3 regions of the Paenibacillus chartarius genome follow, and region 3 is predicted to be linked to each of the others. Evidence: predicted binding sites of a transcription regulator. Region 3 holds the regulator's gene; each other region holds the start of a gene.
What was found. Region 3 encodes LexA, which represses DNA repair genes until DNA is damaged. Its sites were predicted from a motif close to CGAACATATGTTCG; they were not measured.
Positions count from the first base shown of each region.

Region 1: a site for LexA is predicted at 8,770-8,783, ahead of ruvC (crossover junction endodeoxyribonuclease RuvC). Genes of this name have one in related genera too.
Region 2: a site for LexA is predicted at 8,598-8,611, ahead of ACFFK0_RS17820 (YhjD family protein). Genes of this name have one in related genera too.

Region 1 is NZ_JBHLWN010000031.1:171,822-181,730, forward strand. It holds gene ACFFK0_RS08805 (ArsB/NhaD family transporter) at 1-183, opposite strand, end outside; gene ACFFK0_RS08810 (TIGR04086 family membrane protein) at 319-708, shown strand; gene ACFFK0_RS08815 (phosphatase PAP2 family protein) at 783-1,622, shown strand; gene yajC (preprotein translocase subunit YajC) at 1,800-2,138, opposite strand; gene tgt (tRNA guanosine(34) transglycosylase Tgt) at 2,154-3,293, opposite strand; gene queA (tRNA preQ1(34) S-adenosylmethionine ribosyltransferase-isomerase QueA) at 3,309-4,403, opposite strand; gene ACFFK0_RS08835 (SpoIID/LytB domain-containing protein) at 4,405-6,522, opposite strand; gene ruvB (Holliday junction branch migration DNA helicase RuvB) at 6,554-7,558, opposite strand; gene ruvA (Holliday junction branch migration protein RuvA) at 7,582-8,208, opposite strand; gene ruvC (crossover junction endodeoxyribonuclease RuvC) at 8,205-8,708, opposite strand; gene ACFFK0_RS08855 (BofC C-terminal domain-containing protein) at 8,836-9,516, opposite strand; gene ACFFK0_RS08860 (LysM peptidoglycan-binding domain-containing protein) at 9,602-9,909, opposite strand, start outside.
Region 2 is NZ_JBHLWN010000071.1:80,399-90,307, reverse strand. It holds gene fabD (ACP S-malonyltransferase) at 1-35, opposite strand, end outside; gene ACFFK0_RS17870 (beta-ketoacyl-ACP synthase III) at 86-1,072, opposite strand; gene plsX (phosphate acyltransferase PlsX) at 1,069-2,073, opposite strand; gene fapR (transcription factor FapR) at 2,070-2,663, opposite strand; gene rpmF (50S ribosomal protein L32) at 2,817-2,993, opposite strand; gene ACFFK0_RS17850 (YceD family protein) at 3,027-3,527, opposite strand; gene ACFFK0_RS17845 (SepM family pheromone-processing serine protease) at 3,615-4,709, opposite strand; gene ACFFK0_RS17840 (nucleoside recognition domain-containing protein) at 4,836-6,104, shown strand; gene coaD (pantetheine-phosphate adenylyltransferase) at 6,094-6,615, opposite strand; gene rsmD (16S rRNA (guanine(966)-N(2))-methyltransferase RsmD) at 6,612-7,172, opposite strand; gene ACFFK0_RS17825 (hypothetical protein) at 7,680-7,853, shown strand; gene ACFFK0_RS17820 (YhjD family protein) at 8,200-8,580, opposite strand; gene ACFFK0_RS17815 (hypothetical protein) at 8,757-8,894, shown strand; gene ACFFK0_RS17810 (alpha/beta-type small acid-soluble spore protein) at 8,988-9,215, opposite strand; gene ACFFK0_RS17805 (hypothetical protein) at 9,587-9,802, shown strand; gene ACFFK0_RS17800 (hypothetical protein) at 9,859-9,909, opposite strand, start outside.
Region 3 is NZ_JBHLWN010000077.1:65,684-75,592, reverse strand. It holds gene glnA (type I glutamate--ammonia ligase) at 1-25, shown strand, start outside; gene ACFFK0_RS20110 (hypothetical protein) at 662-1,111, shown strand; gene ACFFK0_RS20105 (hypothetical protein) at 1,738-2,007, shown strand; gene ACFFK0_RS20100 (hypothetical protein) at 2,198-2,692, shown strand; gene ACFFK0_RS20095 (hypothetical protein) at 3,083-3,205, opposite strand; gene lexA (transcriptional repressor LexA) at 3,431-4,054, opposite strand; gene ACFFK0_RS20085 (LysM peptidoglycan-binding domain-containing protein) at 4,209-4,622, shown strand; gene ACFFK0_RS20080 (DUF896 domain-containing protein) at 4,774-4,971, shown strand; gene ACFFK0_RS20075 (HAD family hydrolase) at 4,973-5,788, shown strand; gene mtnD (acireductone dioxygenase) at 5,946-6,485, opposite strand; gene metH (methionine synthase) at 6,694-9,909, shown strand, end outside.

The sequences.
Region 1 (9,909 bases), on a different contig from region 3:
ATGGAGCCATTTCGCAAGACTGGACAGCGGGACGGCGCCGATCAGAATGACGGCGGCGGCACCCAATATAGCGACGAGCCCGCGATGCCATCGTTCCCATATGAATAAAAATACGATTGCCGCAAACACAACCGCAGCGCCCGCCGTTTGCCAAGCAGCCGCTTGTGCAGAAATTTCGTACATGGTGCAACTCCTCTCTTGTCGCAAATTATACAGGACACAGCGGAAAGGCGTCCATAATCTTGTACTATTTTTATGAGCTTGACCATAAGATGATGACAAATCCATGCACGGTCGAAAGGAACGGTGGTCTCGCTTATGAATCCGATCAATAAGGTCAATCAAGTCCGCATCGCTTCACCGCTGCTGTCCGGATTGCTGTATGCCTTTGTCATGATGGCTGCCGGTACGTTAATTGTGTCGCTTCTGCTGCTGTGGTCCAATGTGCAGGAAAGCTCTTTACCTACATACGGCAAAATCGTTCACGGCCTGTCCATCTTCATCGGCGGCTGGGTAGCCGGGAAGCGTTCCGGCAGCCGCGGCTGGTATCAAGGCGGCATACTCGGGGCGCTGTACGCCGTAACGGTCGGCATCGTCGGCTTCCTCGCATTCGACAACAGCTTGAATTGGGCGGCGCTCGCGCTGCTTGGCGGCGCCTTTGCGGCGGGGGCGCTTGGCGGAATGCTGGGGGTCAACACACGGAAATAAATATGTAGAGTTTGTAAACTCTCCTTGTCCGGTGTAATATAAAGAAATCGTAAACACCGCAGGGGGAACTTCAGATGACGCTCTTTCAATCGATGACGCAAGCCACGATCTATATGGCCGTCACGGTTTTTTTTCTGCTGTTTGTGTCGCTCCGTACGAACCCTCTCGCTCCTATCGGCAGCTTTATTCAGGAGATGATACGGTCGCGCAAATACCGGCTTCATTTTGTCATGATGTGCAGCGTTATGTTTATTAATAAAATCGAGCTGTGGATTGAGGAGCATATGCCCTCCCGTTCCGACTTTACGCCGTTCGTGTCGAGGCTGGAAGGAGATTTCGTCGCCAAGCTGCAGCACACGCTGGAGCAGCCGTGGCTGACGGCGCTGTCCGCGTACGCCTATGTCGTCGTTTTCCCGGTGCTTATCTTTGCTGCGATCGGCATTTACACGTACGGCAAACAGGTCAAGCTCGTGTATGCCATCTGCTATGCGCTGTTGTTGAACTACATGATAGCGATTCCGTTCTACTTGTTTTTTCCGGTCAATGAGGTGTGGTCGTTCCATCCGCAGGTGCGGTTTCTCATGCTGGACGTGTTTCCGACGTTCGAGACGCAGTACCGCTCGATGTCGGGACTCGACAATTGCTTTCCTAGCCTGCATACGTCAATCTCCGTTGCGATGGCACTGATCGCATTAAGATCGAATAACCGTTTCTGGAAATGGTTCTGCTGCGCGGCTGCGGCGTTTATCATATTCACGATCTTCTATCTCGGCATTCACTGGCTGTTCGATATGTGCGGCGGCTTGCTGCTCGGCGGGTTTACCGCGGCGATGGCGCTGCTGTGGAGCGAAGGCCGTACGGCGTTCGGCGTCTCATGGATGCCCCAGAGAGTGAGGGAACGGTTTACCAAGTAAACGGCTGTTCGGATGCGCCCTTCTCCAGTTGGAGAGGGGCTTTTTGCTGCGTACATCGATGAAGCGGGATTCCGGTAGTTTCCTTTTTTAACCCGCAACAAAAAAACAAGCACCCCGAAGGATGCTCGTTTCGTATACGCTGTCGGAATCATCCGAATACGCCTTCGATGTATCCGTTTACTCGCTCTTCGAAGCGGGAGACGGAGCCGACGCCGTCACGGAGTTGATTGCGGAGCGGTCAAACGTCATGCGGGTCACATCGTTGACGCGGAGCACGACGGTATCGTCGGTAATTTCTTGAATCGTACCATGCAAACCGCCGATCGTTACGACTTTGTCGCCCTTCTTCAGCGAGTTCAGCATTTGATTGCGTGTTTTCTGACGCTTTTGCTGAGGACGAATGAGCAGGAAGTACAGTACTACGAACATGAGGACAAGCGGTCCCCACGTGTAGAGCAAGCTCGTCGTCGTGTCAGCCGGTGCAGCCGGGTCGGCAGCTAGTAAAATGGTATTCATCTGAACCCACCCTTTCTAGAATCCTTTGTCATTGTCGTTCAGCCCGTAACGGGCGAAGAACTCGTCGCGGAAATCGAGCAGCCGATCTTCCTGAATCGCTTGCCGCACGTTCTTCATCAGCTCTTGAAGAAAATGCAAATTATGATACGTCGTGAGCCTGATGCCGAACGTCTCGTCCGCTTTGATTAAATGACGAATGTACGCGCGGCTGTAGTTCCGGCACGTGTAGCACGAGCATTCCGGATCGAGCGGACCGAAGTCTTCCGCATACTTCTGGTTGCGGATAACGAGTCTGCCGCCCGACGTCATGCATGTCCCGTTGCGCGCAATACGCGTCGGCAGCACGCAGTCGAACATATCGATGCCCCGGATGGAGCCCTCGATCAATGCGTCCGGCGAACCTACCCCCATCAAATACCGGGGCTTGTGCTGCGGCAGCAGCGGCGTCGTATAGTCGAGCACCTCATACATGACGTGCTTGGGCTCGCCCACACTGAGTCCTCCAATAGCATAACCCGGGAAATCCATGGAAGTCAAATCGGCGGCACTCTGTTTGCGCAGGTCCTCGAAAGCGCCTCCTTGCACGATGGCGAACAAGCCTTGATCGTCTTTGCGGGCATGGCTGGCCAGGCAGCGCTCGGCCCAACGGCTCGTCCGCTCCGTCGACGCCTTAACATATTCATATGTCGCTGGGTACGGCGGACATTCATCAAATGCCATCATAATATCCGAACCGAGCGCGTTCTGAATTTCCATCGCCTTCTCCGGCGACAGAAACAGCTTGTCCCCGTTCAGATGGGAGCGGAATTCGACGCCTTCCTCGCTGATTTTGCGGTTTTCGCTAAGGCTGAACACCTGAAAACCGCCGCTGTCGGTCAGAATCGCCCGATCCCAGTTCATGAACTTATGCAATCCGCCGGCTTTGCGGATCGTCTCATGCCCCGGCCGCAGGAACAGATGGTAGGTGTTGCTGAGAATGATCCCCGCGCCCATCTCCTTCACTTCTTCCGGGCTCATCGTCTTGACGGTCGCCTGCGTCCCGACCGGCATGAACGCCGGCGTATCGAACGAGCCGTGAGGCGTATGCACGCGGCCCAATCTTGCGCCGGACTGCTTGCACGTCTTGATATGTTCGTAAGTAATAGCCATTCTGATCACGTCCGCTTCTGGTTAATAAATGAACATGGCATCGCCGAAGGAGAAAAACCGATATCTCCGCTCCACCGCCTCGCGGTAAGCAGCCAGCACCTGTTCCCGTCCGGCCAAAGCGCTGATCATCATAATCAGCGTCGACTTCGGCAAATGGAAGTTTGTCAGCAGCGAGTCGACGACGCGAAACGTATAACCCGGGTAGATGAAAATGCTCGTCCACCCCTGCATCGCGCGAATCGGCGTTCCTTCTTCCTCGCACCGCTGCCCCACCGTCTCCAGCGTCCGTGCCGACGTCGTACCTACGGCGATGACACGCCGGCCGGCGGCTCTCGTCTCGTTTATCAGCGCCGCCGTCTCCTCCGGCATCACATAAAACTCCGCATGCATCTCATGCTCCTCCAGCGTCTCCACCGACACCGGACGGAACGTGCCGAGACCGACATGCAGCGTCACGTAAGCGAGGCGAACACCGTTATCTACCAGCTTGCCCAAAAACTCCTCGGTAAAATGCAGCCCGGCCGTAGGCGCCGCCGCCGACCCTTCATGCTTCGCGTATACCGTCTGGTACCGTTCACGATCCGGAAGCGTTTCTTTAATGTACGGAGGAAGCGGCATATGGCCTAGCCGGTCCAGCAGCTCATTGAAGATGCCGCGGTATTCAAAACGGACGATGCGTCCGCCCATGTCCAGCTCCTCTTCGACGATCGCCGTCAGCAGCGGATTCGGAATGACGCTCCGTACGTCGCCATCTCCCTCCCCCTGTACCGTTTCGACGGATTCGCCGAAATCGATCACGGCGCCAACGCGCAGCCGCTTCCCCGGCTTCGCCAGCGTTTCCCAGCGGTCGCTGCCGAGAGATTTGAGCAGCAGCAGCTCCGCCTTCGCTCCGGTGTCCCGCTTGACGCCAAAAAGCCGGGCGGGAATGACTCGCGTATCGTTCAACACGAGCAGGTCGCCGGCTTGTATGTACTGCAGCAAATCTTCAAATTGACGATGCTCCGTCTCGCCCGTCGCCTTATTCAAGGCGAGCAGCCGGGACGATGTCCGATTCGCAAGAGGCGTCTGAGCGATCAGTTCCTCCGGCAAATCGAAATCAAACAGGTCCACGTTCATTTTACGATCCGTCCTTTAATATCGAAACGCCGCTATAGTACGTTTGCAAGATTTTGCGGTAATCGTAGCCGAGCTCCGCATACCCGCGGGCTCCCCACTGCGACATCCCGACCCCATGACCAAAGCCTTTGCCGGTAAAGACGAATTGCGGCTTCGCCGACAGCACGCGGACCGAGCCGTCGCCCTGCAGCGCCACCATCGTATCGCCGAGAGGCTTCGCCGCCGAAGAGCCTGCGCTGACCGCGTAAAGCGGCGCTCCGCCTGCATCCGGCAGCTGGCGGTTCGTTCCGTTCGCTCCGACAATAGTATAACGTCCCGTCTCTTCGATTTCAAACCGGGTGCTCGGCAGCCCGCCAAGCGCCGTCCGAATGGCGTCCGGGTATGGCAGCTTCAGCGGCTGGCCGTTCGCCTTGAGCTCCAAGGCGCGGCCGGAAGGGCCGCGTTTCGACACTTCCAACGACTCGAGCTTGCCGGACAATCCGTACTCGCCCAAGCTTCTTTGCAGCGCCTCCGCATTGAGCGGCCCCCGCTGCCAAGCGAATGCATTCGACTCCTGCGCTTGTCCGAACACGGTGACGCGGTCGCCGGCATTCAGCTTGCCGAGCGGAACGGAAGACGCGTCCGTCGTCGGCGCCGGCCTGACGTTAACCCCGCTCTCCGTCGCTGAGTACACCGCCAGTCCGATCCCGTTCTTCGTTCCCGTATCTTTGAGATAGTCGGAACGGACGTAGCCGATCGTTCCATCCTCCAGCGACACGCGGTACCAGAACGCTTTGTTCTTCGCTGCGCCGTCGTCGGGGCTCGGCGTGCTCTTTAAATAGGTTGACGTATTCCCCCAAGCTTCCGTCGGGTCTGCGGTCAGTCCTCCTGCATTAGATGAATACAAAGGGGCAATTAACGTACCGGCGCTGTCTGCCAGAACTTCTCCCTTCGTCGCTGCCGCAGCCGCCGCGACGTCCGCCGCCTCTGTGGCGGTTCCCTTGTAAGCTTGATCCACTGTCGTGTCCGACACATGGGCGATGCCGTATTTCAGCCCTTGCTTAAGAACATATGTACGGGCGGCGACAGCCTGCGCCTTGAGCGCCTCCGCCGGCCAGCCGGTGCCCATCTCGGAGCCGACGACGGAGCCGACGTACGATTCGATCGGCACCTCGTTTACGACGGCAAGCGCCGAGCCCTGCAGGCTCAGCTCGAGCGCCCCCCGGTAAGAGCGTTCGAATCGCTCTTTGAACGTAACGGCTCCGCCGGCTTGCTTCGGCTGCACCCAAACTTTGGCTTCCGCTCCCCCGATCACATAGTGCGTATCCGTGACGTTCGCGGCTGTAGTCGCCTCAATGCGGCGCAGCATATACGGCGCTGCCGGAGCGGCAGGCTGCAGCGGAACGCCCGGCAGCAGCTTGGCCGCCTGCTGCTGCAGCGCCGTCAGCGCCTGCGGCGTCGCCGCGCTGCCGATCCAAACGGAGTAGCTCACCTTGCCTGCCGCATCCGCCTGCAGCACAATATCGGCGTCCAAGCCGGCTTGGGCTGCCGCCGCTTGCCGGTTCAGCGCCTCGGCTTCCGCCGCAAACGTTCCCGCCGCCACGTGCAGCGGACCGATCAGCGGCAGCGGTGAGCCCGGCTTCACGACCCCGGCCAGCTGCGCGCTGCCGGTCAGCTTGTCGCGCGCTGCCGTGGCGGAACCGATATCGTTGTAGTTTCCGTACGCAACTTGATAGACGGCCTTTCCTTGCTTGCTGCGGCTCCAGATGACCGCCCCTTGTCCCGGGTCGGCCGGCAGCTTGTCCGCCGTCTGCCGCGCAAGCGTCCAATCCGGTGTCTCCAGTACGAGAACAGCGTATTGATCGAGCGAAAACCGCGCTCCAGCCGGAGCGCTTACCCACGTTTGCACCGCCTGCGGCGTCCTTACGCCGATATCTAGTCCTTGCGCGCCCGTAAGCGTCGCATAAGGAATCCCGGCGCCGGCTTTGCCGTCCAGTATGAGCGCAACCCGGATCGATTCCAGCTTGGGCACTGCAGCGTACGTGTAGCCGCCGCTGCCGCCCATGGAGAACAAAGCAGCCGCGGTCACTGCCGCGGCCGTAATTTTACGATGCTTTAAGGTGAAGAAGCGCTTCAACATGCTATCTGCATTCCTTTCCGTCCGGCGCGGACTAGCTTCGATCCGGCATCGGTATATTCAAATGCGCATAAGCCTGCGGCGTCACTACGCGTCCGCGCGGCGTCCGCTGCAGGAAGCCGATCTGGAGCAAATACGGCTCGTACACGTCTTCGATCGTCTGGCTCTCTTCCCCGATCGTGGCGGCAATCGTATCGAGTCCTACCGGACCGCCCTGGAAGGAGCCGATAATCGCGCGCAGCATCTTATGGTCGACTTCGTCGAGGCCGAGCTCGTCGACCTGTATCAGCTTGAGCGCCATGCGGGCGATGTCCAGCGTAATGACGCCGTCGCCCCGCACTTGGGCGAAATCCCGCACCCGCTTTAGCAGCCGGTTGGCGATACGGGGCGTACCGCGCGAACGCTTGCCGATTTCGCGGGCCGCTTCGCCGACGATCTGCACCTGCAAAATATCCGCCGCGCGCGAAACGATGAACGTCAGCTCATCGACGGTGTAATATTCCAGGCGGCTGACGACGCCGAACCGGTCACGCAGCGGCGCCGACAGCAGCCCCGCCCGCGTCGTCGCGCCGACGAGCGTGAACGGCGGCAGATCAAGGCGCACGGACCGCGCCGATGGGCCTTTGCCGATAATAATATCCAGCGCGTAATCCTCCATCGCCGGATACAGCACTTCCTCGACCGTCCGGTGCAGCCGGTGGATCTCGTCGATGAAGAGCACGTCGTTCTCCTGCAAATTCGTCAGGATCGCAGCCAGATCGCCCGGACGCTCGATCGCCGGGCCGCTCGTCGTGCGAATGTTGACGCCGAGCTCGTTGGCGATAATGTTCGACAGCGTCGTCTTGCCGAGTCCCGGCGGCCCGTACAGCAGCACATGGTCAAGCGCTTCCTTGCGCAGCTTTGCCGCCTCGATATAAATTTTCAAATTTTCCTTGGCCTGCGCCTGTCCGATATATTCCGCCAAATAGCGGGGCCGGAGGGAAAACTCGACCGCTTGATCCTCCATCATAAACTGTGCCGAAATAAGCCGGTCTTCCACCTGCGTCACCTACCTGCCGCTATTTATGTTCCTTGATATAAAGCCTGGAGCGCCAGCTTCACGAGCGTGTCGCTGGCAGCGCCTTCCGCCTTCGCTTTGATCTTCGCCCAAGCGCGGTCCGCTTCCGCCTCCGTATAGCCGAGCGCCTGCAGCGCTTCCTTCGCCTCGTTCCAAGCCGTGCCGCCCGCTCCCGCAGACGCCGCCGCCTCGCCCTCCAGCCCGATCGCCGCAACCGTATCCACGATGCTGCCCGTACCCAGCTTATCCTTCAAATCGAGGATAATACGCTGCGCCGTCTTGCGTCCGATGCCGGGCAGCTTCATCAGAAACGCCACATTTTCCTGCTGAATCGCCGCTACGATCGTCTCCGGACGTCCGCCGGCCAGCACGCCGAGCGCCACCTTCGGACCGATCCCCGTCACTTCAAGCAGCCGCCGGAACAGCGATTGCTCCTCCCGGGTCGGAAATCCGAACAGCAGGTGGGCGTCCTCGCGAACGTGATAATGAATGTAAAAGGTCGTTTCTTCCCCGTCCTTCAGTCTCGATTCGAACGGATTCGGGCAAAACACCCGGTATCCGATCCCGTGGACGTCCAACACAATATAATCCAGCTCCCGGGCGGCCAGCCGCCCGCGCAAATAATCGATCATCGCTTCATAGTTCCCTTCACTTTATCGTGCAGCGCCGACGAATGGGCGTGGCAGATCGCCACCGCGAGCGCATCCGCTACGTCATCCGGCTTCGGGACGGCGGACAGCTTGAGAAACATCCGCACCATCTCCTGCACCTGCTTCTTCTCGGCTTTGCCGTAGCCGACAATCGCCTGCTTCACTTGCATCGGCGTATATTCAGCCACCGGCAGCCCCTGCTGGACGGCGGCGAGAATGAGCACGCCCCGCGCCTGGCCGACGGTGAACGCCGTCGTGACGTTGCGGTTAAAAAACAGCTGCTCGATCGCCACCGCATCGGGCTTGTACATCTCGATCAGCTGGACGGCCGAGTCGTATACCTGCTTCAGCCGCAGTCCCGGGTCGGTATGCGCCTCCGTCGTTATGCAGCCGTACTGCACGGGCGTCAGCTTGCTGCCGAGCTTGTCGACGAAGCCGAAGCCGACGATCGCAATCCCCGGGTCGATTCCCATAATACGCAATCCGCTACCACTCCCATTTTCCGCGGGCCTTGCCAAGGCTGTCAATAAAAAGTCAAAAACGCGAACATATGTACACCTGCCATTATAGCATGGAGAAACAAAAAGAGATAGACTCGGGAAGTCCCGGCTATCTCTCGTTTGGCTCTGGATTCATCGCCCTCTGCGTTTCTTCGACCGCAAAATCGCTGAACGTGGACAATACGCTGTTGTACTCGGCGAGATCGCCCACGCGGATGCCGCTGTACAGGTGATTGACCGTGTCTTGCGGCAGCGAGCTTTCCAGATGATGAATATTCAATTGGAAAAACGTTCGGATCACATGATCCCGGTCGGGCTCTCCGTCGAACAAGGTCAAGTTGCCGTTATCGTCGATGCCGAAATACGCGGTTTCCTTGCAGGCCGGAGACAGGTCGTCGATCGACTGGTGGAACGCCGCCGTGCCGTCCTCCTCCAGCGTCAGCGGCCAGTCGGGATGCTCCTGGTGAAGCTTCCGAATTCCGCCCGGAGGCAAAATGCCAAGCTTCTGCCGCTCGTCGCCGCATACGTACGTTTTCAAAATCACGACCTCGCGCGCTTTGCCCTCGCGTTCGATTGCGGCCAGCGTATCCGCTAGCTTCTTCGCATCGTCGTTTTGCACGATCGGCGCAAACGCGCTCCATGCCGAAGCATCGTCGGCTCCGTCTTCCCGGCTTTGCCGAATTTGACCCGCTACTATCGTCACCCCAGCCGCGATCAATACGAATATTCCGAGCGCCAGCCAGCGCCGCCTTGTGCGCAGCCGACGCTTCAGCTGTTTCCAAAGGTTCATCGCGAACATGAGAATCCCCTTCCGTCCATGGTATTTTTCTATAGTTTTACCATTTCGGAAGGGGATATACGCGGATAGGCTTCGGTTACACGTTAATCCAAGGCAGGTTCGGCTGGCGGCGCGATTTCGCCGGTGCGTTCTGGCGGAGCGAGCGCAGGTATACGCTCAGCTTTTCCCTGTCTGAGAGCGGCTTCGTGCGGCGGACGGACGCGGGCGCGACAGGGAGCGATTTGGTTTTGCCCCGAGGTTTCGGAGCATCGATCGTCACGTCGAGCTCCGCCTCCTTCTCATCGATCTTCAGGCCTTCCAACTCGTACTGCCCGCCCGGAGCATCCGTCGGATATACCGGAAGCTCCGCTCCGTGTGCCGGATATGGAGCGTACAAATGCTCCG
Region 2 (9,909 bases), on a different contig from region 3:
CCTTGACCCGGAAAAACAAACGCTATTTTACCCATGGTGATCCTCCCCAACAGTCAAGTTCATCCTCCGCATTATCGGCCATTGCTTACCAAACCAGTACGGAGGCGCCCCAGGTCAAGCCGCCGCCGAAACCGACCATAAGCAGCGTATCGCCTTCTTTCACTTTCCCCGCTTCCGCCGCTTCGGCAAGGGCAACCGGGATGGAGGCCGCCGACATGTTTCCGTACCGGTCGATGTTGACGTGGCACTTGTCTTCGGAAAGCTCAAGCCGGTTTAATGCCGACTGGATGATACGGATATTCGCCTGATGCGGAATGAGCAAATCGATGTCTTCTTTGCCCATGCCCGCCTTACGAAGCGCCTCGTCCGAAGCTGCGCCCATAATGCGCACAGCGAACTTAAATACCTCGTTGCCGTTCATGTAAATATAGTGCAGCTTATTTTCCAGCGTTTGTGCCGACGCAGGCGCTTTGGAGCCGCCGCCCTCCAGCTTAAGCAGCTCGCCGCCGGAGCCGTCCGCCCCCAGCTCGAACGAACGGAAGCCGCGGCCTTCCGGCACTTCGCCAAGTACGACCGCACCCGCTCCGTCTCCAAACAAGATGCATGTGTTCCGGTCCGTATAATCCGTAATGCGCGACAAGCAATCCGCCCCGACGACAAGAGCTTTCTTGTACATGCCCGTTGCCAGGAAGTTCGCCGCGTTCGCCAAACCGTAAACGAAGCCCGCGCAAGCCGCTGCGAGATCGAAGGCAGCCGCCTTCTTCGCGCCCAGCTTCTCCTGCAGCAAGCAGGCAGCGGAGGGGAACGCCATATCCGGCGTAATGGTCGCCACAATAATCAAATCGAGGTCTTCGCCAGTGATGCCTGCCCGCTCCAGAGCCTTGACGGACGCTTCGTATGCCAAATCCGAGGTCGCTTGCTCAGGCGCGGCGATCCGCCGTTCGCGGATGCCCGTACGGGTAACGATCCATTCGTCATTCGTCTCCACCATCTGCTCCAGGTCCCGGTTCGTCAGTACACGATCCGGCACATAATAACCCGCTCCAATGACTCCTACCGATTTCAAGCTCATTTCGGCTCCCCAGCCTCCCATTTGCTAAATTCGTCCGATATGGCTCCGACCAAGCGGTTGTTGACTGCAATTCGCGCTTGTCTTACAGCGTTCTTGAACGCCTTCGCATCGGAAGAGCCGTGACACTTCAAAACAAGTCCGTCAATACCAAGCAGCGGAGCCGCACCGTATTCCGTGTAGTCCATCTTCTTGCGGAATCGGGAAAGCCCGGGCTTCAGAATCCCGGCCGCCAGCTTCGTCAGCGTAGTCCGCGTAAATTCCGTCTTCAACGCCGAGAAAATAAATGAGGCCGCGCCTTCCAGCGACTTCAGCATAATGTTGCCGGCGAAGCCGTCGCAAACGAGTACGTCGCATGCTCCCTTAAGCACATCGCGAGCTTCCACATTGCCGGCAAAATGGATCGGAGCCTGTTCCAGCAGCGGGAAGCATGCTTTCGTCAGCTCGTTGCCTTTGCCCGGTTCTGTGCCGACATTGAGGAGCCCGACACGCGGGCGTTCGATGCCGTCGACACGGCTGCGATAAATGCTGCCCATTATTGCATACTGCAGCAGCTGCTGCGGCGAGGCGTCCATGTTGGCCCCAAGGTCCAGCGCAAGTATGCCGGAGTCCGATGCGGACGGGAGCATCGACGCCAGCGCCGGCCGTTCGATGCCTGCGATCCGGCCGACGACGAGCAAGCCGGTCGTCATTAAAGCGCCCGTATTGCCGGCGGAAATCATTGCCGACGCTTGCTTCGTCTTCACAAGCGTTCCGGCAACGACCATCGACGAATCCTTCTTGCGGCGGACGGCGCGCACCGGCTCGTCTTCCGCTTCAATCGTCTCCGCGGCATGGTGCACACGCACATTGCTCGGCGCCCCCGCCAGCAGCGGCCGCAGCTTCGCTTCATCGCCGACAAGCGTCAGCTCAACGTCAGGCCACTCTCTCGCCGCTTCGAGCGCCCCTTGAACGGGCTCCTTCGGCGCATGATCTCCGCCCATGACATCGATAGCGATGTTCACTCCTGATGCCCTCCTTCGTTCTTGCTGCGTAAATCTTTGCGGGAATGAAAGATCAGGAATTGTCCCTGAAATACTGTCTCGTCCCCAATCATGGTCAGCACCTCTACCTTAGCTTTGCCCCGGGACAACGATCGTACATACGCTTTCGCAATACACTTCTCCCCGAGCCTTACGGCCCGAAGAAAGCGGATATCGGCCGAAGCCGTCAGCGCTACCTCGTCGTTAATGACCGCAACCGCCAGCGAGTTCGCCTGGGCAAAGATGTGATGGCCGCGGGCGATCTTGTTGCGGGAGAATACGTGCTCCTCCCGAATTTCAAATATCGAGATCCCGCTCTTATCGAGCTGCAGATCGATTATGTCCCCGATAATCTCATGGAGCGGAAGCGTACGTACTTGATCGTACGACTTCTCCGCCATGCTCTTGATTCGTTCACGCAGCTCCGGAATACCGAGCTCCAGCCGGTCTAGCCGGACCGTCTGAATGCTTACGCCGAACGTGCGCATCAGCTCTTCGTCGGTGACGAAGGGGTTTCTGTCGATGGCCGCCAGAAGCTGCTGTTGTCGCTCGCGTTTCGGAAGCTTCTCCATTCGGCCCACACCCTCTCCCCATAGCTCCGTGATGACTAGCACCTCTTCTTATTACCTAGTACTAACATGTAGTATATAAAATTATGGGCGAGAAAGCAAAAAAATAACACCTCATTGATGAACAATGAGGTGTTATTCGATCCCGTAAGAGGATTACGCTTGCGAAACGATTTCTCTGCCTTTGTACGTACCGCAGTTTTTGCATACGCGGTGCGAAAGCTTCAGCTCGCCGCACTGCTCGCATTTTACCATGCCCGGCACTTCCAGCTTGAAGTGAGTACGGCGCTTGTCGCGACGAGTCTTGGATACTTTACGAAAAGGTACTGCCATGCATAACACCTCCTTCAACAACTCAACGATCGCTTACTCTTTGAAAAAATCCGCCAGCCCGGCGAGCCGGGGATCGATTTTCTCTTGTTTGCAGCTGCAGGGGTCCGTGTTCCGGTTCGTGCCGCAGACGGGGCATAGCCCTTTGCAGTCATTGCTGCATAGCGGTATGTACGGAATACCGATCAATACGGCTTCCTCTACATATGGATCCAGATCCACCTTGTCCTCGCTGACGAGAACGAGATCTTCATCCAAGCTGGCCGCTTCCTTGGACTGGGTAAACGACTCTTGAAACGGAATGGTAAGCCGATCATGTACCGGCTCCAGACATCTCGAGCATCGCTGCTCAACGTCCAGCTTCACGCTGCCGTGAACGACGACCATGTCCGTTCCGGGGACTGCTTCCAGCTTGGCATCCGCTGCGCTAAAGCCCGCCAAATCTTGACGGGAGCCTAACAACGGGGTCATGTCCAGCCGGCCTTGCAGGCTCACCGGGACATCCTTCTGCAGGACTTCCTTCACATTCAACAGCATGAGCATCACTCCAAACAAACAAAAATAATTATAGCGACATTCCTTCTATTTTGTCAACCTTTTGCGATTTTTAACCAGTCATGTCCATCATTTTGATTTTGGCGGCAGCTCATTCAAAAATTTTATGGCGTCATCCAGTGTAGCGACCGAAACGATCCGCATCTTCGAGCCGATTGCCTTCGCCCGTTCCACGGCATCGGAATAATTGAGCACAGGCTCAAATTTCTGGCCTTCCTTCGGATACACATCTTGCGGAGCAAAGAAAATTTCCGCTTGCTCCCGATCGGCAGCGATCACCTTATGCTGAATCCCTCCGATCGGTCCTACGTTACCCTCTGGCGTGATGGTTCCCGTTCCCGCAATACGATAGCCCTTTGTCAAGTCGCTGCCGGTCAGCTGGGCATACATTTCGAGGGAGAACATCAGGCCGGCCGACGGTCCGCCGATATCTTCCGTCTTCACTGTGAACTGGTGCGCCGGATCGGCAGCTTTCACCGACTGCACGTCGCCGGGCACGATCCCGAGGCCGGCCCGCTGCGGCAGGGGGTTCCCCCGCTCATCCTTCTCCTGCGGCAGCGTCGCCAGCGTAAGCTGCGCTTCCAGGTTTGCCTTATCGCGCCGGTATGTGAAGGTGATCGTATCGCCGGCTTTTTTGCCGCTCAAATAATCGAGAAGCTCCTGTGCTTTATGGATCGTCGTCTGATCGACCTTCAATAAGTAGTCCCCTCCGCGCAGCACCTTCTCAGCCGGCATGCCCGGAATCGTACGAATTACCATCACTCCGTCGCCCGCGATCTCATACGGGATTCCAGCCTTCCGGTAAGCGGCTTGCATCGCGTCGCTTTGCGAAGTCAGCATGACGTATTCCTGCCGCTGCGAATATTCCTGAGGCGTCTCCGAGCCGAACATATCTTCTTTCTTCACAAGTTCTTCATAGGGATGGAAACGGGCAACCACATAGTTAAACACGTTCGCATCCCCGCCGCGCACCGTCGTTAACATGAAAGCCCCTTGCTCGTTATGCTCCCCTTTGGCCAGCTTTACCATCGGCTTGACAGGCTCCGCAGTGCCCGGCATTAAGATGTAATAAGGCAGCGGCATGAAAAATAATACGTAAGCGGCGGCTACCCCCGCAAACGCCGACAATAAATACCGGCGCAGCTGTGCCAGCTGTCTCGGCATGATGCTCTCCCCCATCTCGCAGAACCTGTGATGTCACTGAACTACATCCTGGCGTATTGGTCTAAACCCCCGGACAAGCGCGTACACATGATACCAACTCTTGTCCGAGAAAGGTGATGTTTAGCAATGACTGGCAACCCCAAGGCATCCGGCAGACGGCGCACGACGGCGCTGCTCGGCTTGTTTGCGGCCATCCTCGTCGTGTCGATCATTGCTTACCCCGATCAGGCGTTCTCCGCTTCCCTGCAAGGCCTGACCGTTTGGTGGAAGTACGTCTTTCCGGCGCTGCTTCCTTTTCTTATATTATCGGAGCTGCTGCTGGGCTACGGTGTCGTCCATGCGCTTGGGACGCTGCTCGATCCATTAATGCGAAACCTGCTTCGCATACCGGGGAGCGGCGGCTGGGCGCTTGCTCTAGGCGCAACGATCGGCCATCCGGCCGGTGCGCGGGCGGCGGCGGCGCTGCGGAAGCAAGGACTTCTGACGCGTACGGAAGCGGAGCGGCTGCTTGCCGTCTCTCATCTAAGCTCTCCGGTATTTATTGTAACAATCGTCGGCGTCGGCTTTCTGCACAGCGCGCGCTTAGGAGCGCTTCTCGCCGCTGTTCATACTGTCGCCGCTCTGGCCGTCGGTCTGACAATTAGACTTCTATCCGTGCGATCGCAAGAGCGGGAAACGTATGTACCGGGACATCCGGGACAGCCTCCTTCCGGGACGCTGCCTGCGGAGCCGCTAACCAAACGGATAATAACCGCCATGCAGGACGCCCATACGAAGGACGGCCGCGCCTTCGGCAAGCTGCTGGGCGATGCCGTTTCCTCTTCGGTTCAGACGCTGATGATGGTCGGCGGATACATGATCATTTTCTCCGTGCTGGTCCAAATTATTGAGATCTCCCGCTTGACGTCCATAATTCAGCACGCCGCCTTGCTCGTTACGGGAAGCACGAGCTACGGCGAAGCCGTTCGCAGTGCAGTAACCGGGCTCTTGGAAATTCATCTCGGCACTTACGCTTTCGGCGCAAAGTCAGGTCTCAGCGGCGCATTCGCGGCGGCGGCGGTTGCTGCCGTATTAGGCTGGGGCGGCATCTCCTCCCACCTGCAGGTCCGCAGCATTACGAACGATACCGATCTCGGCTATATGCCATTCGTCGCTGCCCGGCTGCTGCATGCCGCTTACTCCTTTGTTCTCACTTTGGCCGTGTGGGAGCCCGTCAGCGGCTGGCTCGGATCCGCCCCAAGCTTCGCAGCGGGCCAACCGCCTTCGGGCACCGCCGCTGCATACCCTCAGCCGGTTATTGCCTTAGCGCTGCTGACCGCCGTTATACTTCTGATGCTCCTGTTATCGCTTGGTTTCCACCGGAACGGCGCACACCGCTCCAGGGTTAAATCGTAGCCTTGTCCGTACCGAATTTGATCCGCAGCGCCTGCTCGACCTCCAGGGGCACCAGATCGACGACCGGACCGTGGAAGCGGGCAATCTCCTTCACGATGCTGGAGCTCAAATAAGAATATTTCGGTTTAGACGTCATAAAGAACGTTTCCATATCCTCGTCCAGTTTCTGGTTTGTCGACGCCATCTGCAGCTCGTATTCGAAATCGGACACGGCGCGAAGCCCGCGCACAACCAGATGGGCACCCCGGCTTTTCAAGTAATTGACGAGCAAATCCCGGAACGAATCGATCTCCACATTCGGTACATCCTTCGTTACCTGACGAAGCAGTTCGACCCGCTCATCCAAAGTGAAGAGCGGGTTTTTGCTGGAGTTGTTCAATACCGCCACGATCAGCTTGTCGAACACCTTTGCCGCCCTGTGTATGATATCGAGGTGCCCGTTCGTAACCGGGTCGAAGCTGCCCGGGTAAACCGCCACCGTAATGCCGTGTTTCAATCCCGATTTGGTCATGCGTTGCCCTCCAATTCATATATCGTAATCGCCGTATCGCCGTATTCGGCCCGCCGCCGCTGCCGCAGCTGCCCGACCTGTTCCTCCTGCATATCGCCGGCGTCATGCTCGACAACGACAGTAGCGCCGGGCTTCAGCAGCCGCAGCTCTTGCAGCTCGTCAAGCAGCTCGACGATCCGCTTAAGCCGGTACGGCGGGTCCAGGAATACGAGTTCGAATGCCGCTTCCCTCTTGGCCAGAGCCTTAAGCGCCCGAAACGCGTCGTTGCGGTACACCTCGGCCTGCTCCGTCAGCTTCGTCGCCTCCAAATTGCTGCGCACGACGTCGACGCTCTTCGCATCCGCATCGATGAAAACTCCGCGCGCCATCCCCCGGCTCAGCGCCTCAATGCCAAGTCCCCCGGTCCCGGCAAACAAATCGAGCACATCCCCCCCGTCGAAATACGGACCGATCATGCTGAATAACGCTTCCTTTACTTTGTCCGTCGTCGGTCTCGTGCCCGATCCCGGCACGGCCTTCAGCGGGCGCCCTCTCGCGCTGCCTGAAATGACTCTCACTGCCCGTTCACCCGTTTCCTCCCTAAACTATGACGATATCTTAGCACATTCATTGAATTCGCACAAAAATTTCCCTGCATATGTATAAACAATGGCAAAGTTGTCCATCATTAGAGTATCGACATCTTGAATGTCGTAGACAACCGCGGAGAAGACTTACGTTTCCCCATAAGCTCTTCGTCCGGTTTCTCCTCTCCCATGAAGGGGCTCTCGAAAGAGGGCCCCGAATTTTTTATGCAACAGAATCATGGAGCCCCCTACTTACAATAACAAAAATATTTCCTTCATCTTATTCTTGTCACATCACAAAAGAGCGCATTGGTAAACGTGAGCCACATGTGTCTCAAATTACAGCCAACTGTTCCTCTTTGAAGACCTTAGGTCCCCTCTCTTGGCTCTTTACAAAATACCAATAAATAAATTGCAAATTGTGAGCTGCGATACAGATTGTATCTGAAAACAGAGGTATAATCAGACATGTAAACAACATAACAGGAGGTAATAAATATGAAACACAAATTCAGCAAATTATTTCTCGTAACCGCATTTGTTGCAGCCGTGGGGATCGGCACTTTCGCCGGCGGGACAGAAACGCATGCAATGTCGCGATATGGAGGCTATGTACCGAAGACGGTCGGGGAATCCATTGAAATGGCATATTGGTATTATTTCTTGAGATAGCGAGAAGAACTGATTGTTGTTAAATAATGAAGAAGAGGCGCCCCAAGTCATCTATATTGACTTTGGGGTGCCTCTTGCCGTTTGCGCCCGCGCTACTGCAGCTTGAAGCCAATCACGCTTCATGGACCGGTACCTGCCCCATCACGAACTCGAAGGTCGATCGTCCCTTATTTCCCGGGCGACCGCAGGAGTCGACGTGATTCTTGAACAAAAGAGCCGAATTTTCGTTATAAATTGACAGTCATGGCTTTAGGCTGCCAAACAAAATATTGTTGATGTCAGCAATTCCATTTCGATGACAGCCTTTCATATTTATCACTTCTCAACGAAATCTTGAATTTCCCCATCAACGGCTCACCAAACATTGCCCCAAATCCCTAATAAACCTTTCGAGCGCGGCGCCGATCTCCCGCTGGGCGGTCTCCTTCGGCATTTCCAGGCTGTTCGATAACCCGCGGCAAGCATAGGCATAGCTTAGCGGCTCATCGGGCTTTCCCTTGATGACGATAAGCTTGCTCTTCCACGCCTCTTTCTTTACATGTGCGATTTCCTCTTTGATCCGATAAATCAGTACGTCGGCGGCCATGAGATAAAGCTTCTTTAAGCTCAGCTTCTCGCTCTGCATAGCGAATTTGTTCTTCTCCACTACCGACAAAACCATCGGAAGCACAACGCAGGCAGTGATCAGTTCATTTTCTTCATCTGTCAGTCCGTAATGCTTAATCATCTAATCACCCCGTAATACGAACGTATATTCGTATTATATGGCGAAGCACGTATTCTATGCAACGACGGGAAATGTACATGATGGAGAGGTAGGAATTCAGGTATACCTTCTCGAATGATGTAGGCGGGAGCGACGTAAGAATTCATTCGGTCTATTCGAATAAAGAGGAGCAATTGATGATGGATAACGAATTTGTAGAACTAGAGAAAATCGGCAATGACGCCATTATTGACGGGTTGGATATCAATGAAGAGGAAGAGGAATACGACCATCACGAATCATTCAAACGAGGCATTAGAAGGGTGCAGCGGTAAGCCGAAGCAAGCTATTCGCAACCCGGCTTCGCATGCAAACGGCCCGCCCCGGGAAACCGGAGCAGGCCGTAATTTTTTATCAACCTATTGCTCTTAGCGGCGGGCAAAACCGGACAGCTGCTGCTCTGCGATCTGAACGAGACGGCGAGTGATATGACCACCGATTGCGCCGGTATCGCGAGTCGCCATGTAGCCGTAGTAGCCGTCCTGCGGAATTTGGATGCCAAGCTCTTGCGCTACCTCGTATTTCAGCTGCTCCAAAGCCTGACGCGCCTGAGGAACCACCAGGATATTGTTGTTGTTGGATTGACCTTGTGCCATGTAAATCACTCCTTTTGTGGGATGTAAGCGTATTATGGCATGCTGGAAGAAATATTATTCATATTCCTGCCGCTTGCAATCGAAGCTCGGTTCGCTGAAGCCAGAGGCTTCGATCCGTAGAAAATATATCCGACAAACGAATCCAACCGCCGCTTTTCATTTTGAAAAAATGGCCCTTGTTCATTCCTGCAGCAAAGTATCATTTTCCATGACAGCACCCAACAGCATCCTCTTTAGCCTAGTCAAAACTAGTCACTACTCGACAACACCGTTCGAGCACTTAGCAAGTTACATTATGTTAACATTTGTAGCAGGTAGGCTGCGCAAGGAGCTTGTCCGATAATAAATCTGATCAAGGAGATGACACTTCCATGAAAGTAGCCAACATTAAAGTCAACCAAAACAGCGTAGCCGTGCATCTCATAGGCACGGACCATAAGCTCATTCCTTCCCTGCTTTCGGCACTCCGCAACAACAAGTTTACGATGTCTACCCTCAAGGCCTCGATCGAGCGCATTGAGCTGTTCAGTGCGGAAGCGATTCTCTATGGCGATAACGGCACCAAGGCACGCATTCCTATATTTTAAACCAATATGAAGCCGCTTTCTTTCCAGCCCTTGGCAGAAAGAAGCGGCTTCATCGTTTAAACCAGCTCGAAATGATAAATGGAATTTCGGGTCAGTACTCTCATATC
Region 3 (9,909 bases):
CGATCAGTACATGACGCTGTATTAATCCCATGATGGCTTGACATCATTGGTTTTCGAGGGATTAGAATTGGGGGCATTCAAGGGGTTGCCGGAGAATTTCCGGTCTGCCCCCGAAATGCCCCCAATATTTTATTTTTGGTGTATTTTTCAAACAGTTCGATGCTTCGGTCAACTATGTATGAAGACAGCGGATGGATCGTAAAGGTGGAGACCATTGTAAATGGAAGACTACATAAGTTCTCGCTCCCGCATGGGTGTTTGAGACGACTCCGGCGAATAAGTGACGCACTCCGCTGCTTGAACGACTCCATGTATTGCAATAGGATGGCGAGACCTTCTTCCTCGGTCAGAACGGCCATGCCGCCAGACTGCTTCTTTCGAGCTCTGCCTTCATCGCTTCCAAGCTTTTCGAGATCGTCCGCTCAATATTCACGATTGTCACAGCGTTCGCAGGGGCTTCTTCTAAGTGTTTCGGCAGAAACCACCTACGACTTTGACGAGAATGAAATTTCAAACTAAGTGCCTATGCCAATACTCGTTTTGTACCCATAAATAACCAAATAAGAAAATATAAGGTTTAACTCTATGGATTATATGGTAATATATTACATGGGGTTGTTGGCCAACTTCTTCCATATAATCTCATTCGGAGGAATACCATATGAAAATTAATAAACTTGTTATTTCATTAACTACAACATTTGCATTGCTTGTGGGCTCACAATCGGCTTTCGCCGCAACCGTCTATGACAAAGAGCCTAATGATTACCACGATGCAGCTCAGTTTTTAGGATATGGCGACTTGGCTATGGGGAAGATTAGTTCAGAAAATGATCATGATTGGTTTTACTTTCAAGCCGGAGCGAATGATGGTGGAAGAACAATGACCCTTCATCTCCAGAGTCCAGCAAACACTAAATATCTCTTCGTTATTAATAAAAACTATGGAGAACCGGTACCAGTAACTGTTTTATCTCAAGGAAGCGGAAACCCTGAGTGGGTGTCGTTTACACTTGAAGCAAACGCAAGATATAATTTTGTAGTATTTAAATCAAGTTTCTCTGGTTATGATCCGAATAATTATTATTACCTTAGCCCTTGGTTGTACTAAACGGCGTTTTAGTTCTGAACCAAGCTTTTTTCAAAGGGGCTGCGGCACGCAGCTCCTTTGAAAATTTTACGCGCTCTCGTATAAGTCATTTTTGAGTTCCATTCGTGCTTGCCGATAGTTTCGCCGTATTCTGCTCAATTGATCAGCTCATATTCTTCGATATTCATTCCTGTGCCGTCAGTCAAATGCGGCCTACGTTCGTTCCCGAACACATGTGACGCTTCAGTTCTATATGAGTGTCGATAACTCCCTCGATTTAGCTTTCATATTTTCGTAAGATTGAAACTCATATTCCATACCTGATTACCCCAAGCTCTTCAATATTCAAACTTGTCCGTGAAACTTCATAAACCCCTTGTGCCCATTCGGTAAATTTCCTGCGCCATGTCCATCCGGATTTACCTTGATTTCCGTCTTTCTTCAAATTGCCCGGTTGACTAATTGCGTTCCGGCGCTCCGTATTCAATCACATGAACCCGACGTTTTTCCTGCCTACCCGATAGCAGGGGCTGCGCCCACCCACTTCAATTTGAATCAAGCTCACCTCCCATGTATTCGCTATTCATGACAATCACCCAAGCGTAAACCACTTTCCCGAATATCATAATTATCGGAGGTGGGAATTTATGGCTAAATATGCTCATGCCGGGTCGTTTAACTTCTCTACAGCTGGAACGAAAACACTTCTTACGGTGCCGAAAGGGATTAGTGGGACTCTAGCAATTTCCAACAACAGCAGCAAATCTTTTGTACTTCTCTTAAACAACACAGTGACCATCAGTGTTCGGCCGTACGGTATCGCTCGAATTGGTTCTTTAAGCGGAGGCTTTGCTACAGCAATCGCTATCAGAACTAAGGGCGCTACAAACGGTGCTTACATTTTCCAACAAAGTTAGGGATAACAGCCCATCGGCAAGCTCGTTCATCAACGTCAATTTAAACATAGCCTGGCGCAACGCGCTGCGAAGTCCGTAGAGAAAGCTGTTCTCTACGGATTTTTTGCTAGGCATTTTGGTTCTGGTTTATTTTTCCACCTTCATAAAAGTTTGATATAATTTGGTTGAATTATTTTCCAAGGGGTGCTGAATGGCTATTTCTTTACGACGTGTATTCGTTTCATTAATAGCAATGTTGACCTTTGCAATGATCGTCACTTACGCCATCACTTGCTTTGATAAGAGTGAACTAAAGGTATCTCAAAAAATCGATGTTCATGAACAAAACAGAATAGAGCAGGAATTGAAAAAACTGGAACGGAATAAGAAAAATAATCCAAATGAAGTATTTGCCGTTGACTTTAAAGAGTTAGTTCATTTCGAATGGGATAAAATGTACATTTTCGGTCCCTACGCAGACGGCAAAGATGTAAACAATAAGCTTGGATTCCATTGGACCTCGGAAACCTTTATTAATCCAAGTGACGAAGCTCATACGATAATCTTCCTTAAGAACAATAAAATAATCAACTACGTAGAGTATTGGTCATTTTTCAAACTGAATAAGGAGATATTCTTTCCGAATGATTCCAAGTTTGAAGCAGAAATAGATACAAATTGGGTTTATTGGAAGCCTGCCAAGTAATGTCCAAACCCGCGAATGTCCAACGGTCGATCGGCTCAAATGGTAAGATGTTTATTGGCGAATTGACCATATGTTCGATTCAACGCAACTAGTCAATCCAATGGAGTCCCGGAACGTTACATGAGCTTGGCGCTGTGCCGGTGGTTTCGTACATAAACCGCACGCAAGAGCATTAGTGAGAACGCGATCGGTATATGACGCTGTATGAAACGAGATATATGTTGGAGCCTTTCGCGCCGTTCAGTGTGGTTTTTTTGCTGTGATTCAAACTTGAAATCGGAGATGCAGCGGTGATTTCCGCTTGACAGGCTATACGTAGATTGATTGCGGAAGTGCTTACATGATAAAAAATCGAGCACCTTAGCCCGATCAGGTGCTCGATCTAAGGTTCTAGCTTACTGTATCCCCGTCACGATGAGGGTTTTTCTTTTTGTCATGTTTGCAGACGACAAGAGCCTTTTGGCCGGGTTTCAGAACGACGACGATGACTTTCTTTTTGTGATCTCGTTTCATGGGAAACACCTCCTTGTAAGGAGCTATTCCAAATTATGCAGCTGAAGGCAAACGCGATTGTACACTTGTCCGGCTGAATAGCGGAATCGGCGTAATGCCGTTATAGACGAATGCGGCGATGTGTGGCAACTTGCGGGGAGATGAGAGGCTTTGTTCGTTATAGACAAGACGTCAAAAACAAAACGGCCGTCTTCCTGCGACGACCGTTCCTTCAAGCTAGTAGTCTTAATAAATTTCCCGGTACAATCCGATGACCTTGCCGAGAATGGTGACGTGGTTGAGCCGGATCGGCTCCATAGATGAATTCTCCGGCTGCAGTCGGATGTGATCGCGTTCCTTGAAGAACCGCTTCACAGTGGCCTCGTCATCGTCCGTCATGGCGACGACGATATCGCCGTTGTTCGCTGTCTGCTGCTGGCGAACAATCACGTAGTCGCCGTCATGGATGCCCGCTTCGATCATGCTCTCGCCTACAATGGTAAGCATGAACACGTTATAATCGCCGACTGTATGACTAGGAAGCGGGAAATAGTCTTCGATGTTCTCCGTTGCCAAGATCGGCACCCCGGCCGTTACTTTACCGATCAGAGGGACGCGGGCGATACCGAAGGAGAAGTCGGCTGAGGGATTGTCATCATGACCTAAAATTTCGATCGCTCTCGGCTTCGTCGGGTCGCGGCGGATCAAGCCCTTCTTCTCCAGTCGCTCCAAATGTCCATGCACGGTGGAGCTGGAGGCGAGTCCGACCGCTTCGCCGATCTCCCGGACGGAAGGCGGATACCCCTTGTCCCTTACTTCGGTCTTAATGAATTCGAGTATGGCATGCTGCCGTTGGGAAATCTTGCTCAAGTCGAAACCCTCCACTTTGGTAATTATTATCTGAAGTATAACACAGAACTCGAGTTCGTACAAACATAAGTTCGAGAAAACCATTGACTCAAACATGTGTTCGTGTTATTCTAATGCCATCAGATACGAACAAGCGTTTGGAGGTTGTTATTTTATGCAATATGCAGTTTACCAGCCGGCAGTTTCCCGTTCCAACACTTCCGAGGGTCGACATACATCGAAGTTTATACGCCGCAAGTTTTTGTTCCGATTCACGATCATGTTCGCGATCATTCTTACCGTCGTAACAATCGGCGCCATTGTGCAAGCAAACGCAGGAACAGATGGGAAGGGAACATATGTTCCGGAGGGTTCGGCTTCGGCAGCAACGAATTTAATGCAATCGCAGGCACTGGTATCGACGACGGATCAAACGGTTATTGTTGAGCAAGGAGATACGCTATGGGATATCGCACAAGAACATGCACCGAAGGGAATGGATGTTCGCTCATATATTGAACGAATCAAACGCGTAAATCAATTAAACGGAAGCTCGCTTAAGGTCGGCCAGCAGCTGCTGTTACCGTAAGAGAGGCTCTATGATCTTATTCACTCTATATAGTGAAGGGAACGCTGGGAGACCGGCGTTCCTTTTCGTTTTTTAAAGCGGCCGTAAGCTTGACAATGCCATCGGAGGGTGGCAAAGTAAGAAGCATAACATCTGCAGGAGGGCTGACAACATGGATGCGGAGCAAACCGTACAGCGAATCAACGAGCTGGCGCGCAAAGCGAAAACAGTCGGATTGACGGATGAAGAAATTGACGAGCGCAACGAGCTCCGAAGCCGATATATTCAAGCATTCAAATCCAACTTGCGTCAGCAGCTGGAATCGATTAAATTCGTAGACGAAGAGGATAAGACGAAGAGGGAGAACTGAGATGAAGCTGCAAGCGGTTTTGTTTGACTTGGACGATACGCTGCTGTGGGATGATCGCAGCGTGAAGGAGGCTTTCGAAGCGACGTGCCAAACGGCATCGCAACGAACCGGCGTCGACCCGAAGCTTCTGGAAGAAGCGGTCAGAGCGGAGGCGCGCCACTTATATGAGGGCTTCGAGACATATCCGTTTACGAAGATGATCGGCATTAATCCGTTCGAAGGACTTTGGGCGAATTTTACCGGAGGCGATCATCCGATGTTCCGGAAGCTCCAGGAGCTGGCGCCGGGATACCGAACGGCAGCTTGGACCGGGGGGCTTGCACGTCTCGGAGTGGACAACCCGGCGCTTGGCCGCGAGCTTGGCGAACAGTTCCCGAAGGAGCGCCGCGCCCGGCCGTATGTCTATGATTCGACATTCCGTGTGCTGCAGCAATTACGCGCCGACTATAAGCTGCTGCTGCTGACGAACGGGGCACCCGATTTGCAGCAGGAGAAGCTGGACGGTGTACCGGAGCTCGCGGGCTATTTCGATCATATCGTCATTTCCGGCAGCTTCGGGGAAGGAAAGCCGTCCTCGGCATTGTTCCATCACGCCTTGGGACTGCTCGGCATCTCTCCGGAGGAAGGCGTGATGATCGGCGACAAGCTGACGACGGACATTCTCGGCTCCAATCAAATCGGCATGACCAACATCTGGATCGATCACCACGACGCCGGCTCGCCGAACGGCATCATCCCGGCGGCGGACGTTATCGTACCGAAGCACAGGGTACAGCGGCTGGAAGATATTTTACCGATTATTCATTCGCTTGGTTAACAGCACTACTACAAAATATTCCTAAGAAAGAAAGACCGAAGGCTGCGGCTTCCGGTCTTTCTTTTTTGCACGGCGCAGACGCGCCGGTTTCGCACAAAAAAAGCCGATATCGGCAATTCACCGACACCGGCTAGAAGTCTCCTATTGTCTCAGTAGCTTACGCTTTTACGTACTCCGGATCGTCCACATTGTAAGCGATCCAGCCGTCCTTCTCGATAAACAGGCGAACGGCTACGATTTGACGGTTATCCATCAACGTGAAGAAGTGGTTCGTGTTCTCAGGGACGGAGATGACATCGCCGGCTTCGAGCTCAACGTCGAAATAGCCGATTTCGTCGCTCTTAATAATGAAGATGCCTTTACCTGCCGTGATGGCGCGGATTTCGTCTTCAGTATGCGTGTGCACTTGCTCAAACTTCTTAAGAAGCTCTTCGATGTTCGGCGTTTGATCGGACAAGGAGATCAAGTCCCAAATCTGGTAGCCGCGTCGTGCGGCAAGGTCCTTGATTTCTTCGTCGAACGATGCCAGAACTTCGGCTTTCTCTTCGTCGGTCAGCACGAACTTCTCGCGCAGGTGCTCGGGAAGCTTGCTCATGTCCCATCTCTCGTGCAGTACGTTTTGCTTATCAAGGAACGCCTTCACATTCTCGAAGCCGCTAATGCGCTCGCCGGTATTGCGGATGCGAATCTCTGCCATGAGATCAACCTCTTTTCATTATCGTAGGATTCATCAGTCATTATTAGGTATTATAGAGAAAAATGTTCCGTTTGTCGATGCATTCGGGCAATATTATTCCGACATTTCGGATGTGAAATAAAGAAAATGGAATGCCTTCCTTTCAGAGAGCGATTCTGCTACACTAATAGACATATTTTACGGTTGCGGGGGAAGGACGTAGAAAGCGATGAGCAAACCGACATTACAAGAACGTCTGAAGCAAAAAATATTAATTCTCGACGGCGCCATGGGAACGATGATCCAGCAGGAGAACTTGACGGCCGCCGATTTCGGCGGGGAAGAGCTCGATGGCTGCAACGAAATGCTCGTTCTGACAAGGCCCGATGTCATATCGAAAATTCACCGAGCCTACTTCGAAGCAGGCTCGGATATTATCGAAACGAACACATTCGGCTCGACAAGCGTCGTCCTGGCCGAATACGACCTTCAGGACCGCGCGCGGGAGCTGAACCTTGTTGCGGCGAAGCTGGCAATTGAAGCGGCGAACGAATATTCGACGCCGGAATGGCCGCGTTACGTAGCCGGGGCGATCGGCCCGACGACGAAGACGCTTTCCGTTACGGGCGGCATCACTTTCGAGCAGCTGGAAGAAAGCTACTACGAGCAGGCGCTTGCTCTTGTGGAAGCGGGTGTCGACGCGCTTCTTGTCGAAACTTCGCAGGACACGCTGAACGTGAAGGCGGCTTCGATCGGCATTCGCCGCGCATTCGAGACGACCGGCATCACGCTGCCGATCATGATTTCCGGTACGATCGAGCCGATGGGCACGACGCTGGCCGGGCAAAACATCGAATCGTTCTTTATCTCGCTCGAGCATCTGAATCCGATCTCCATCGGCCTTAACTGCGCAACCGGACCGGAATTCATGCGCGACCATATTCGGACGCTGTCCGGCATCGCCGGAACGGCGATCAGCTGCTATCCGAACGCAGGCTTGCCGGATGAGAACGGCCATTACCACGAATCGCCGGAGTCGCTCGCGGCGAAGATGGCTGCATTCGCCGAGCAGGGCTGGATCAACATTGCCGGCGGCTGCTGCGGTACGACGCCTGCGCACATTCGCGCCTTGGCGGAAACGATGGCGAAGTACAAGCCGCGTGCTCAGGAAGGCAGCCACCCGCCTGCGGTATCCGGAATCGAAACGGTCTATATCGAAGACGACAACCGGCCGATCATGGTAGGAGAACGGACAAACATATCCGGATCGCGGAAATTCAAGCGCCTCATTAAAGAAGGAAAGTTCGAGGAAGCGTCGGAAATCGCCCGCAACCAGGTGAAGAACGGCGCTCACGTCGTCGACATCAACTTGCAGGATACGGACATCGACGAAGCGTATGCGATGGAAAACTTCCTGCAGCAGGTCGTCAAGAAGGTGAAAGTGCCGCTCATGATCGACTCGACTTACGATCACATCATCGAGCTCGGTCTGAAATATTCACAGGGCAAGGCCATCATTAACTCCATCAACCTGGAGGATGGCGAGACGAAGTTCCAGAACATCGTTCCGCTCATTCACAAATACGGAGCCGCCGTCGTGTGCATTCTGATCGACGAGCGCGGCCAAGCGGTATCGCGCCAGGCGAAGATGGAGGTCGCCGACCGCGCATACGACCTGCTGACGAACAAATACGGGATGAATCCGGAAGATATTATCTTCGACCCGAACATGTTTCCGGTCGGCTCCGGCGATCCGCAGTATATCGGCTCCGCTGTCGAAACGATCGAAGGCATCCGCATGATCAAGGAGAAGTACCCGAAGGCGAAGACGATTCTGGGCCTGTCGAACATCTCGTTCGGCTTGCCGGATGCCGGCCGCGAGGTGCTGAACTCGGTTTACTTGTATCATTGTACGAAAGCGGGACTCGATTACGCGATCGTCAACACCGAGAAGCTGGAGCGCTACGCTTCGATTTCGGAAGAGGACCGCAAGCTGGCCGAGGACCTGATTTATAATACGAATGACGAAACGTTGGCCAAATTCGTGGCGCATTTCCGCGAGAAGAAGGTCGAGAAGAAGGAAAAGCTGTCCAACCTGACGCTGGAGGAGCGGCTGAGCTCGTACGTCGTCGAAGGCACCAAGGAAGGACTGTTCCCGGACCTCGACGAGGCGCTGACGAAATACGCGCCGCTTGAGATCATCAACGGTCCGCTGATGAAAGGGATGGAAGAGGTCGGCCGCCTGTTCAACAACAACGAGCTGATCGTTGCGGAGGTGCTGCAGAGCGCCGAAGTGATGAAGGCGTCGGTGGCGCATTTGGAGCCGCATATGGAGAAGACCGAGAGCGCCGTGAAAGGAAAAATCGTGCTGGCTACCGTCAAGGGCGACGTCCACGACATCGGCAAAAACTTGGTCGAGATCATCCTGTCGAACAACGGCTATCAGATCATCAACCTCGGCATCAAGGTGCCGCCGGAGCAGCTGATTGAGGCGTACCGCCGCGAGAAGCCTGATGCGATCGGCTTGTCCGGCCTGCTCGTCAAATCGGCGCAGCAGATGGTTGTGACGGCGCAGGACTTGCGGGGCGCGGGCATCGACGTACCGATTCTCGTCGGCGGTGCGGCGCTAACCCGCAAATTTACGAAGACACGAATCGCGCCGGAATATGAAGGACTAGTCTTGTACGCGAAGGATGCGATGGACGGGCTCGACATCGCCAACAAGCTAAGCAATCCGGAGCAGCGCATGCGGCTCATTCAAGAGCTGCGCGAGAGCAAGGAGTCGGACGTCAAGGAGGCGGGTAAGGCGGAGAGCGAAATGCCGAAGCTGACGCGCGTCTACACATCATCCGTATCCCGCGATGTGCCGGTCCGCATTCCGCCGGATCTCGAGCGGCACGTGCTGCGCGACTATCCGATCGGACATATTTTGCCGTATGTCAATATGCAAATGCTGCTCGGCCATCACTTGGGGCTTAAAGGCAAGGTCGAGAAGCTGCTGGAGGACAAGGATCCGAAGGCGCTGCAGCTAAAAGAGACCGTAGACGGGATATTCCAGGAGGCGCAATCGAACGGCATCATTAAGGCGCAGGCGATGTACCGCTTCTTCCCGGCGCAATCGAAGGGCAACGATGTGATCGTTTACGATCCGGCCGACAGCAAGACCGTGCTGCAGACGTTCTCGTTCCCGCGGCAGGAGACGGAGCCGTATTTGTGCCTGGCCGACTATTTGCGCTCCGTCGACAGCGGCGAAATGGATTATGTCGGCTTCCTTGTCGTCACGGCGGGCGCGGGTATTTCCGAGCTTGCCCGTGAGTGGCGGGAAAAGGGCGACTACCTGCGCTCGCATGCGCTGCAAGCGGCCGCGCTGGAGACGGCGGAAGGGTTCGCCGAGCGCATTCACCATATCATGCGCGATGTATGGGGCATTCCGGATCGGGCCGAT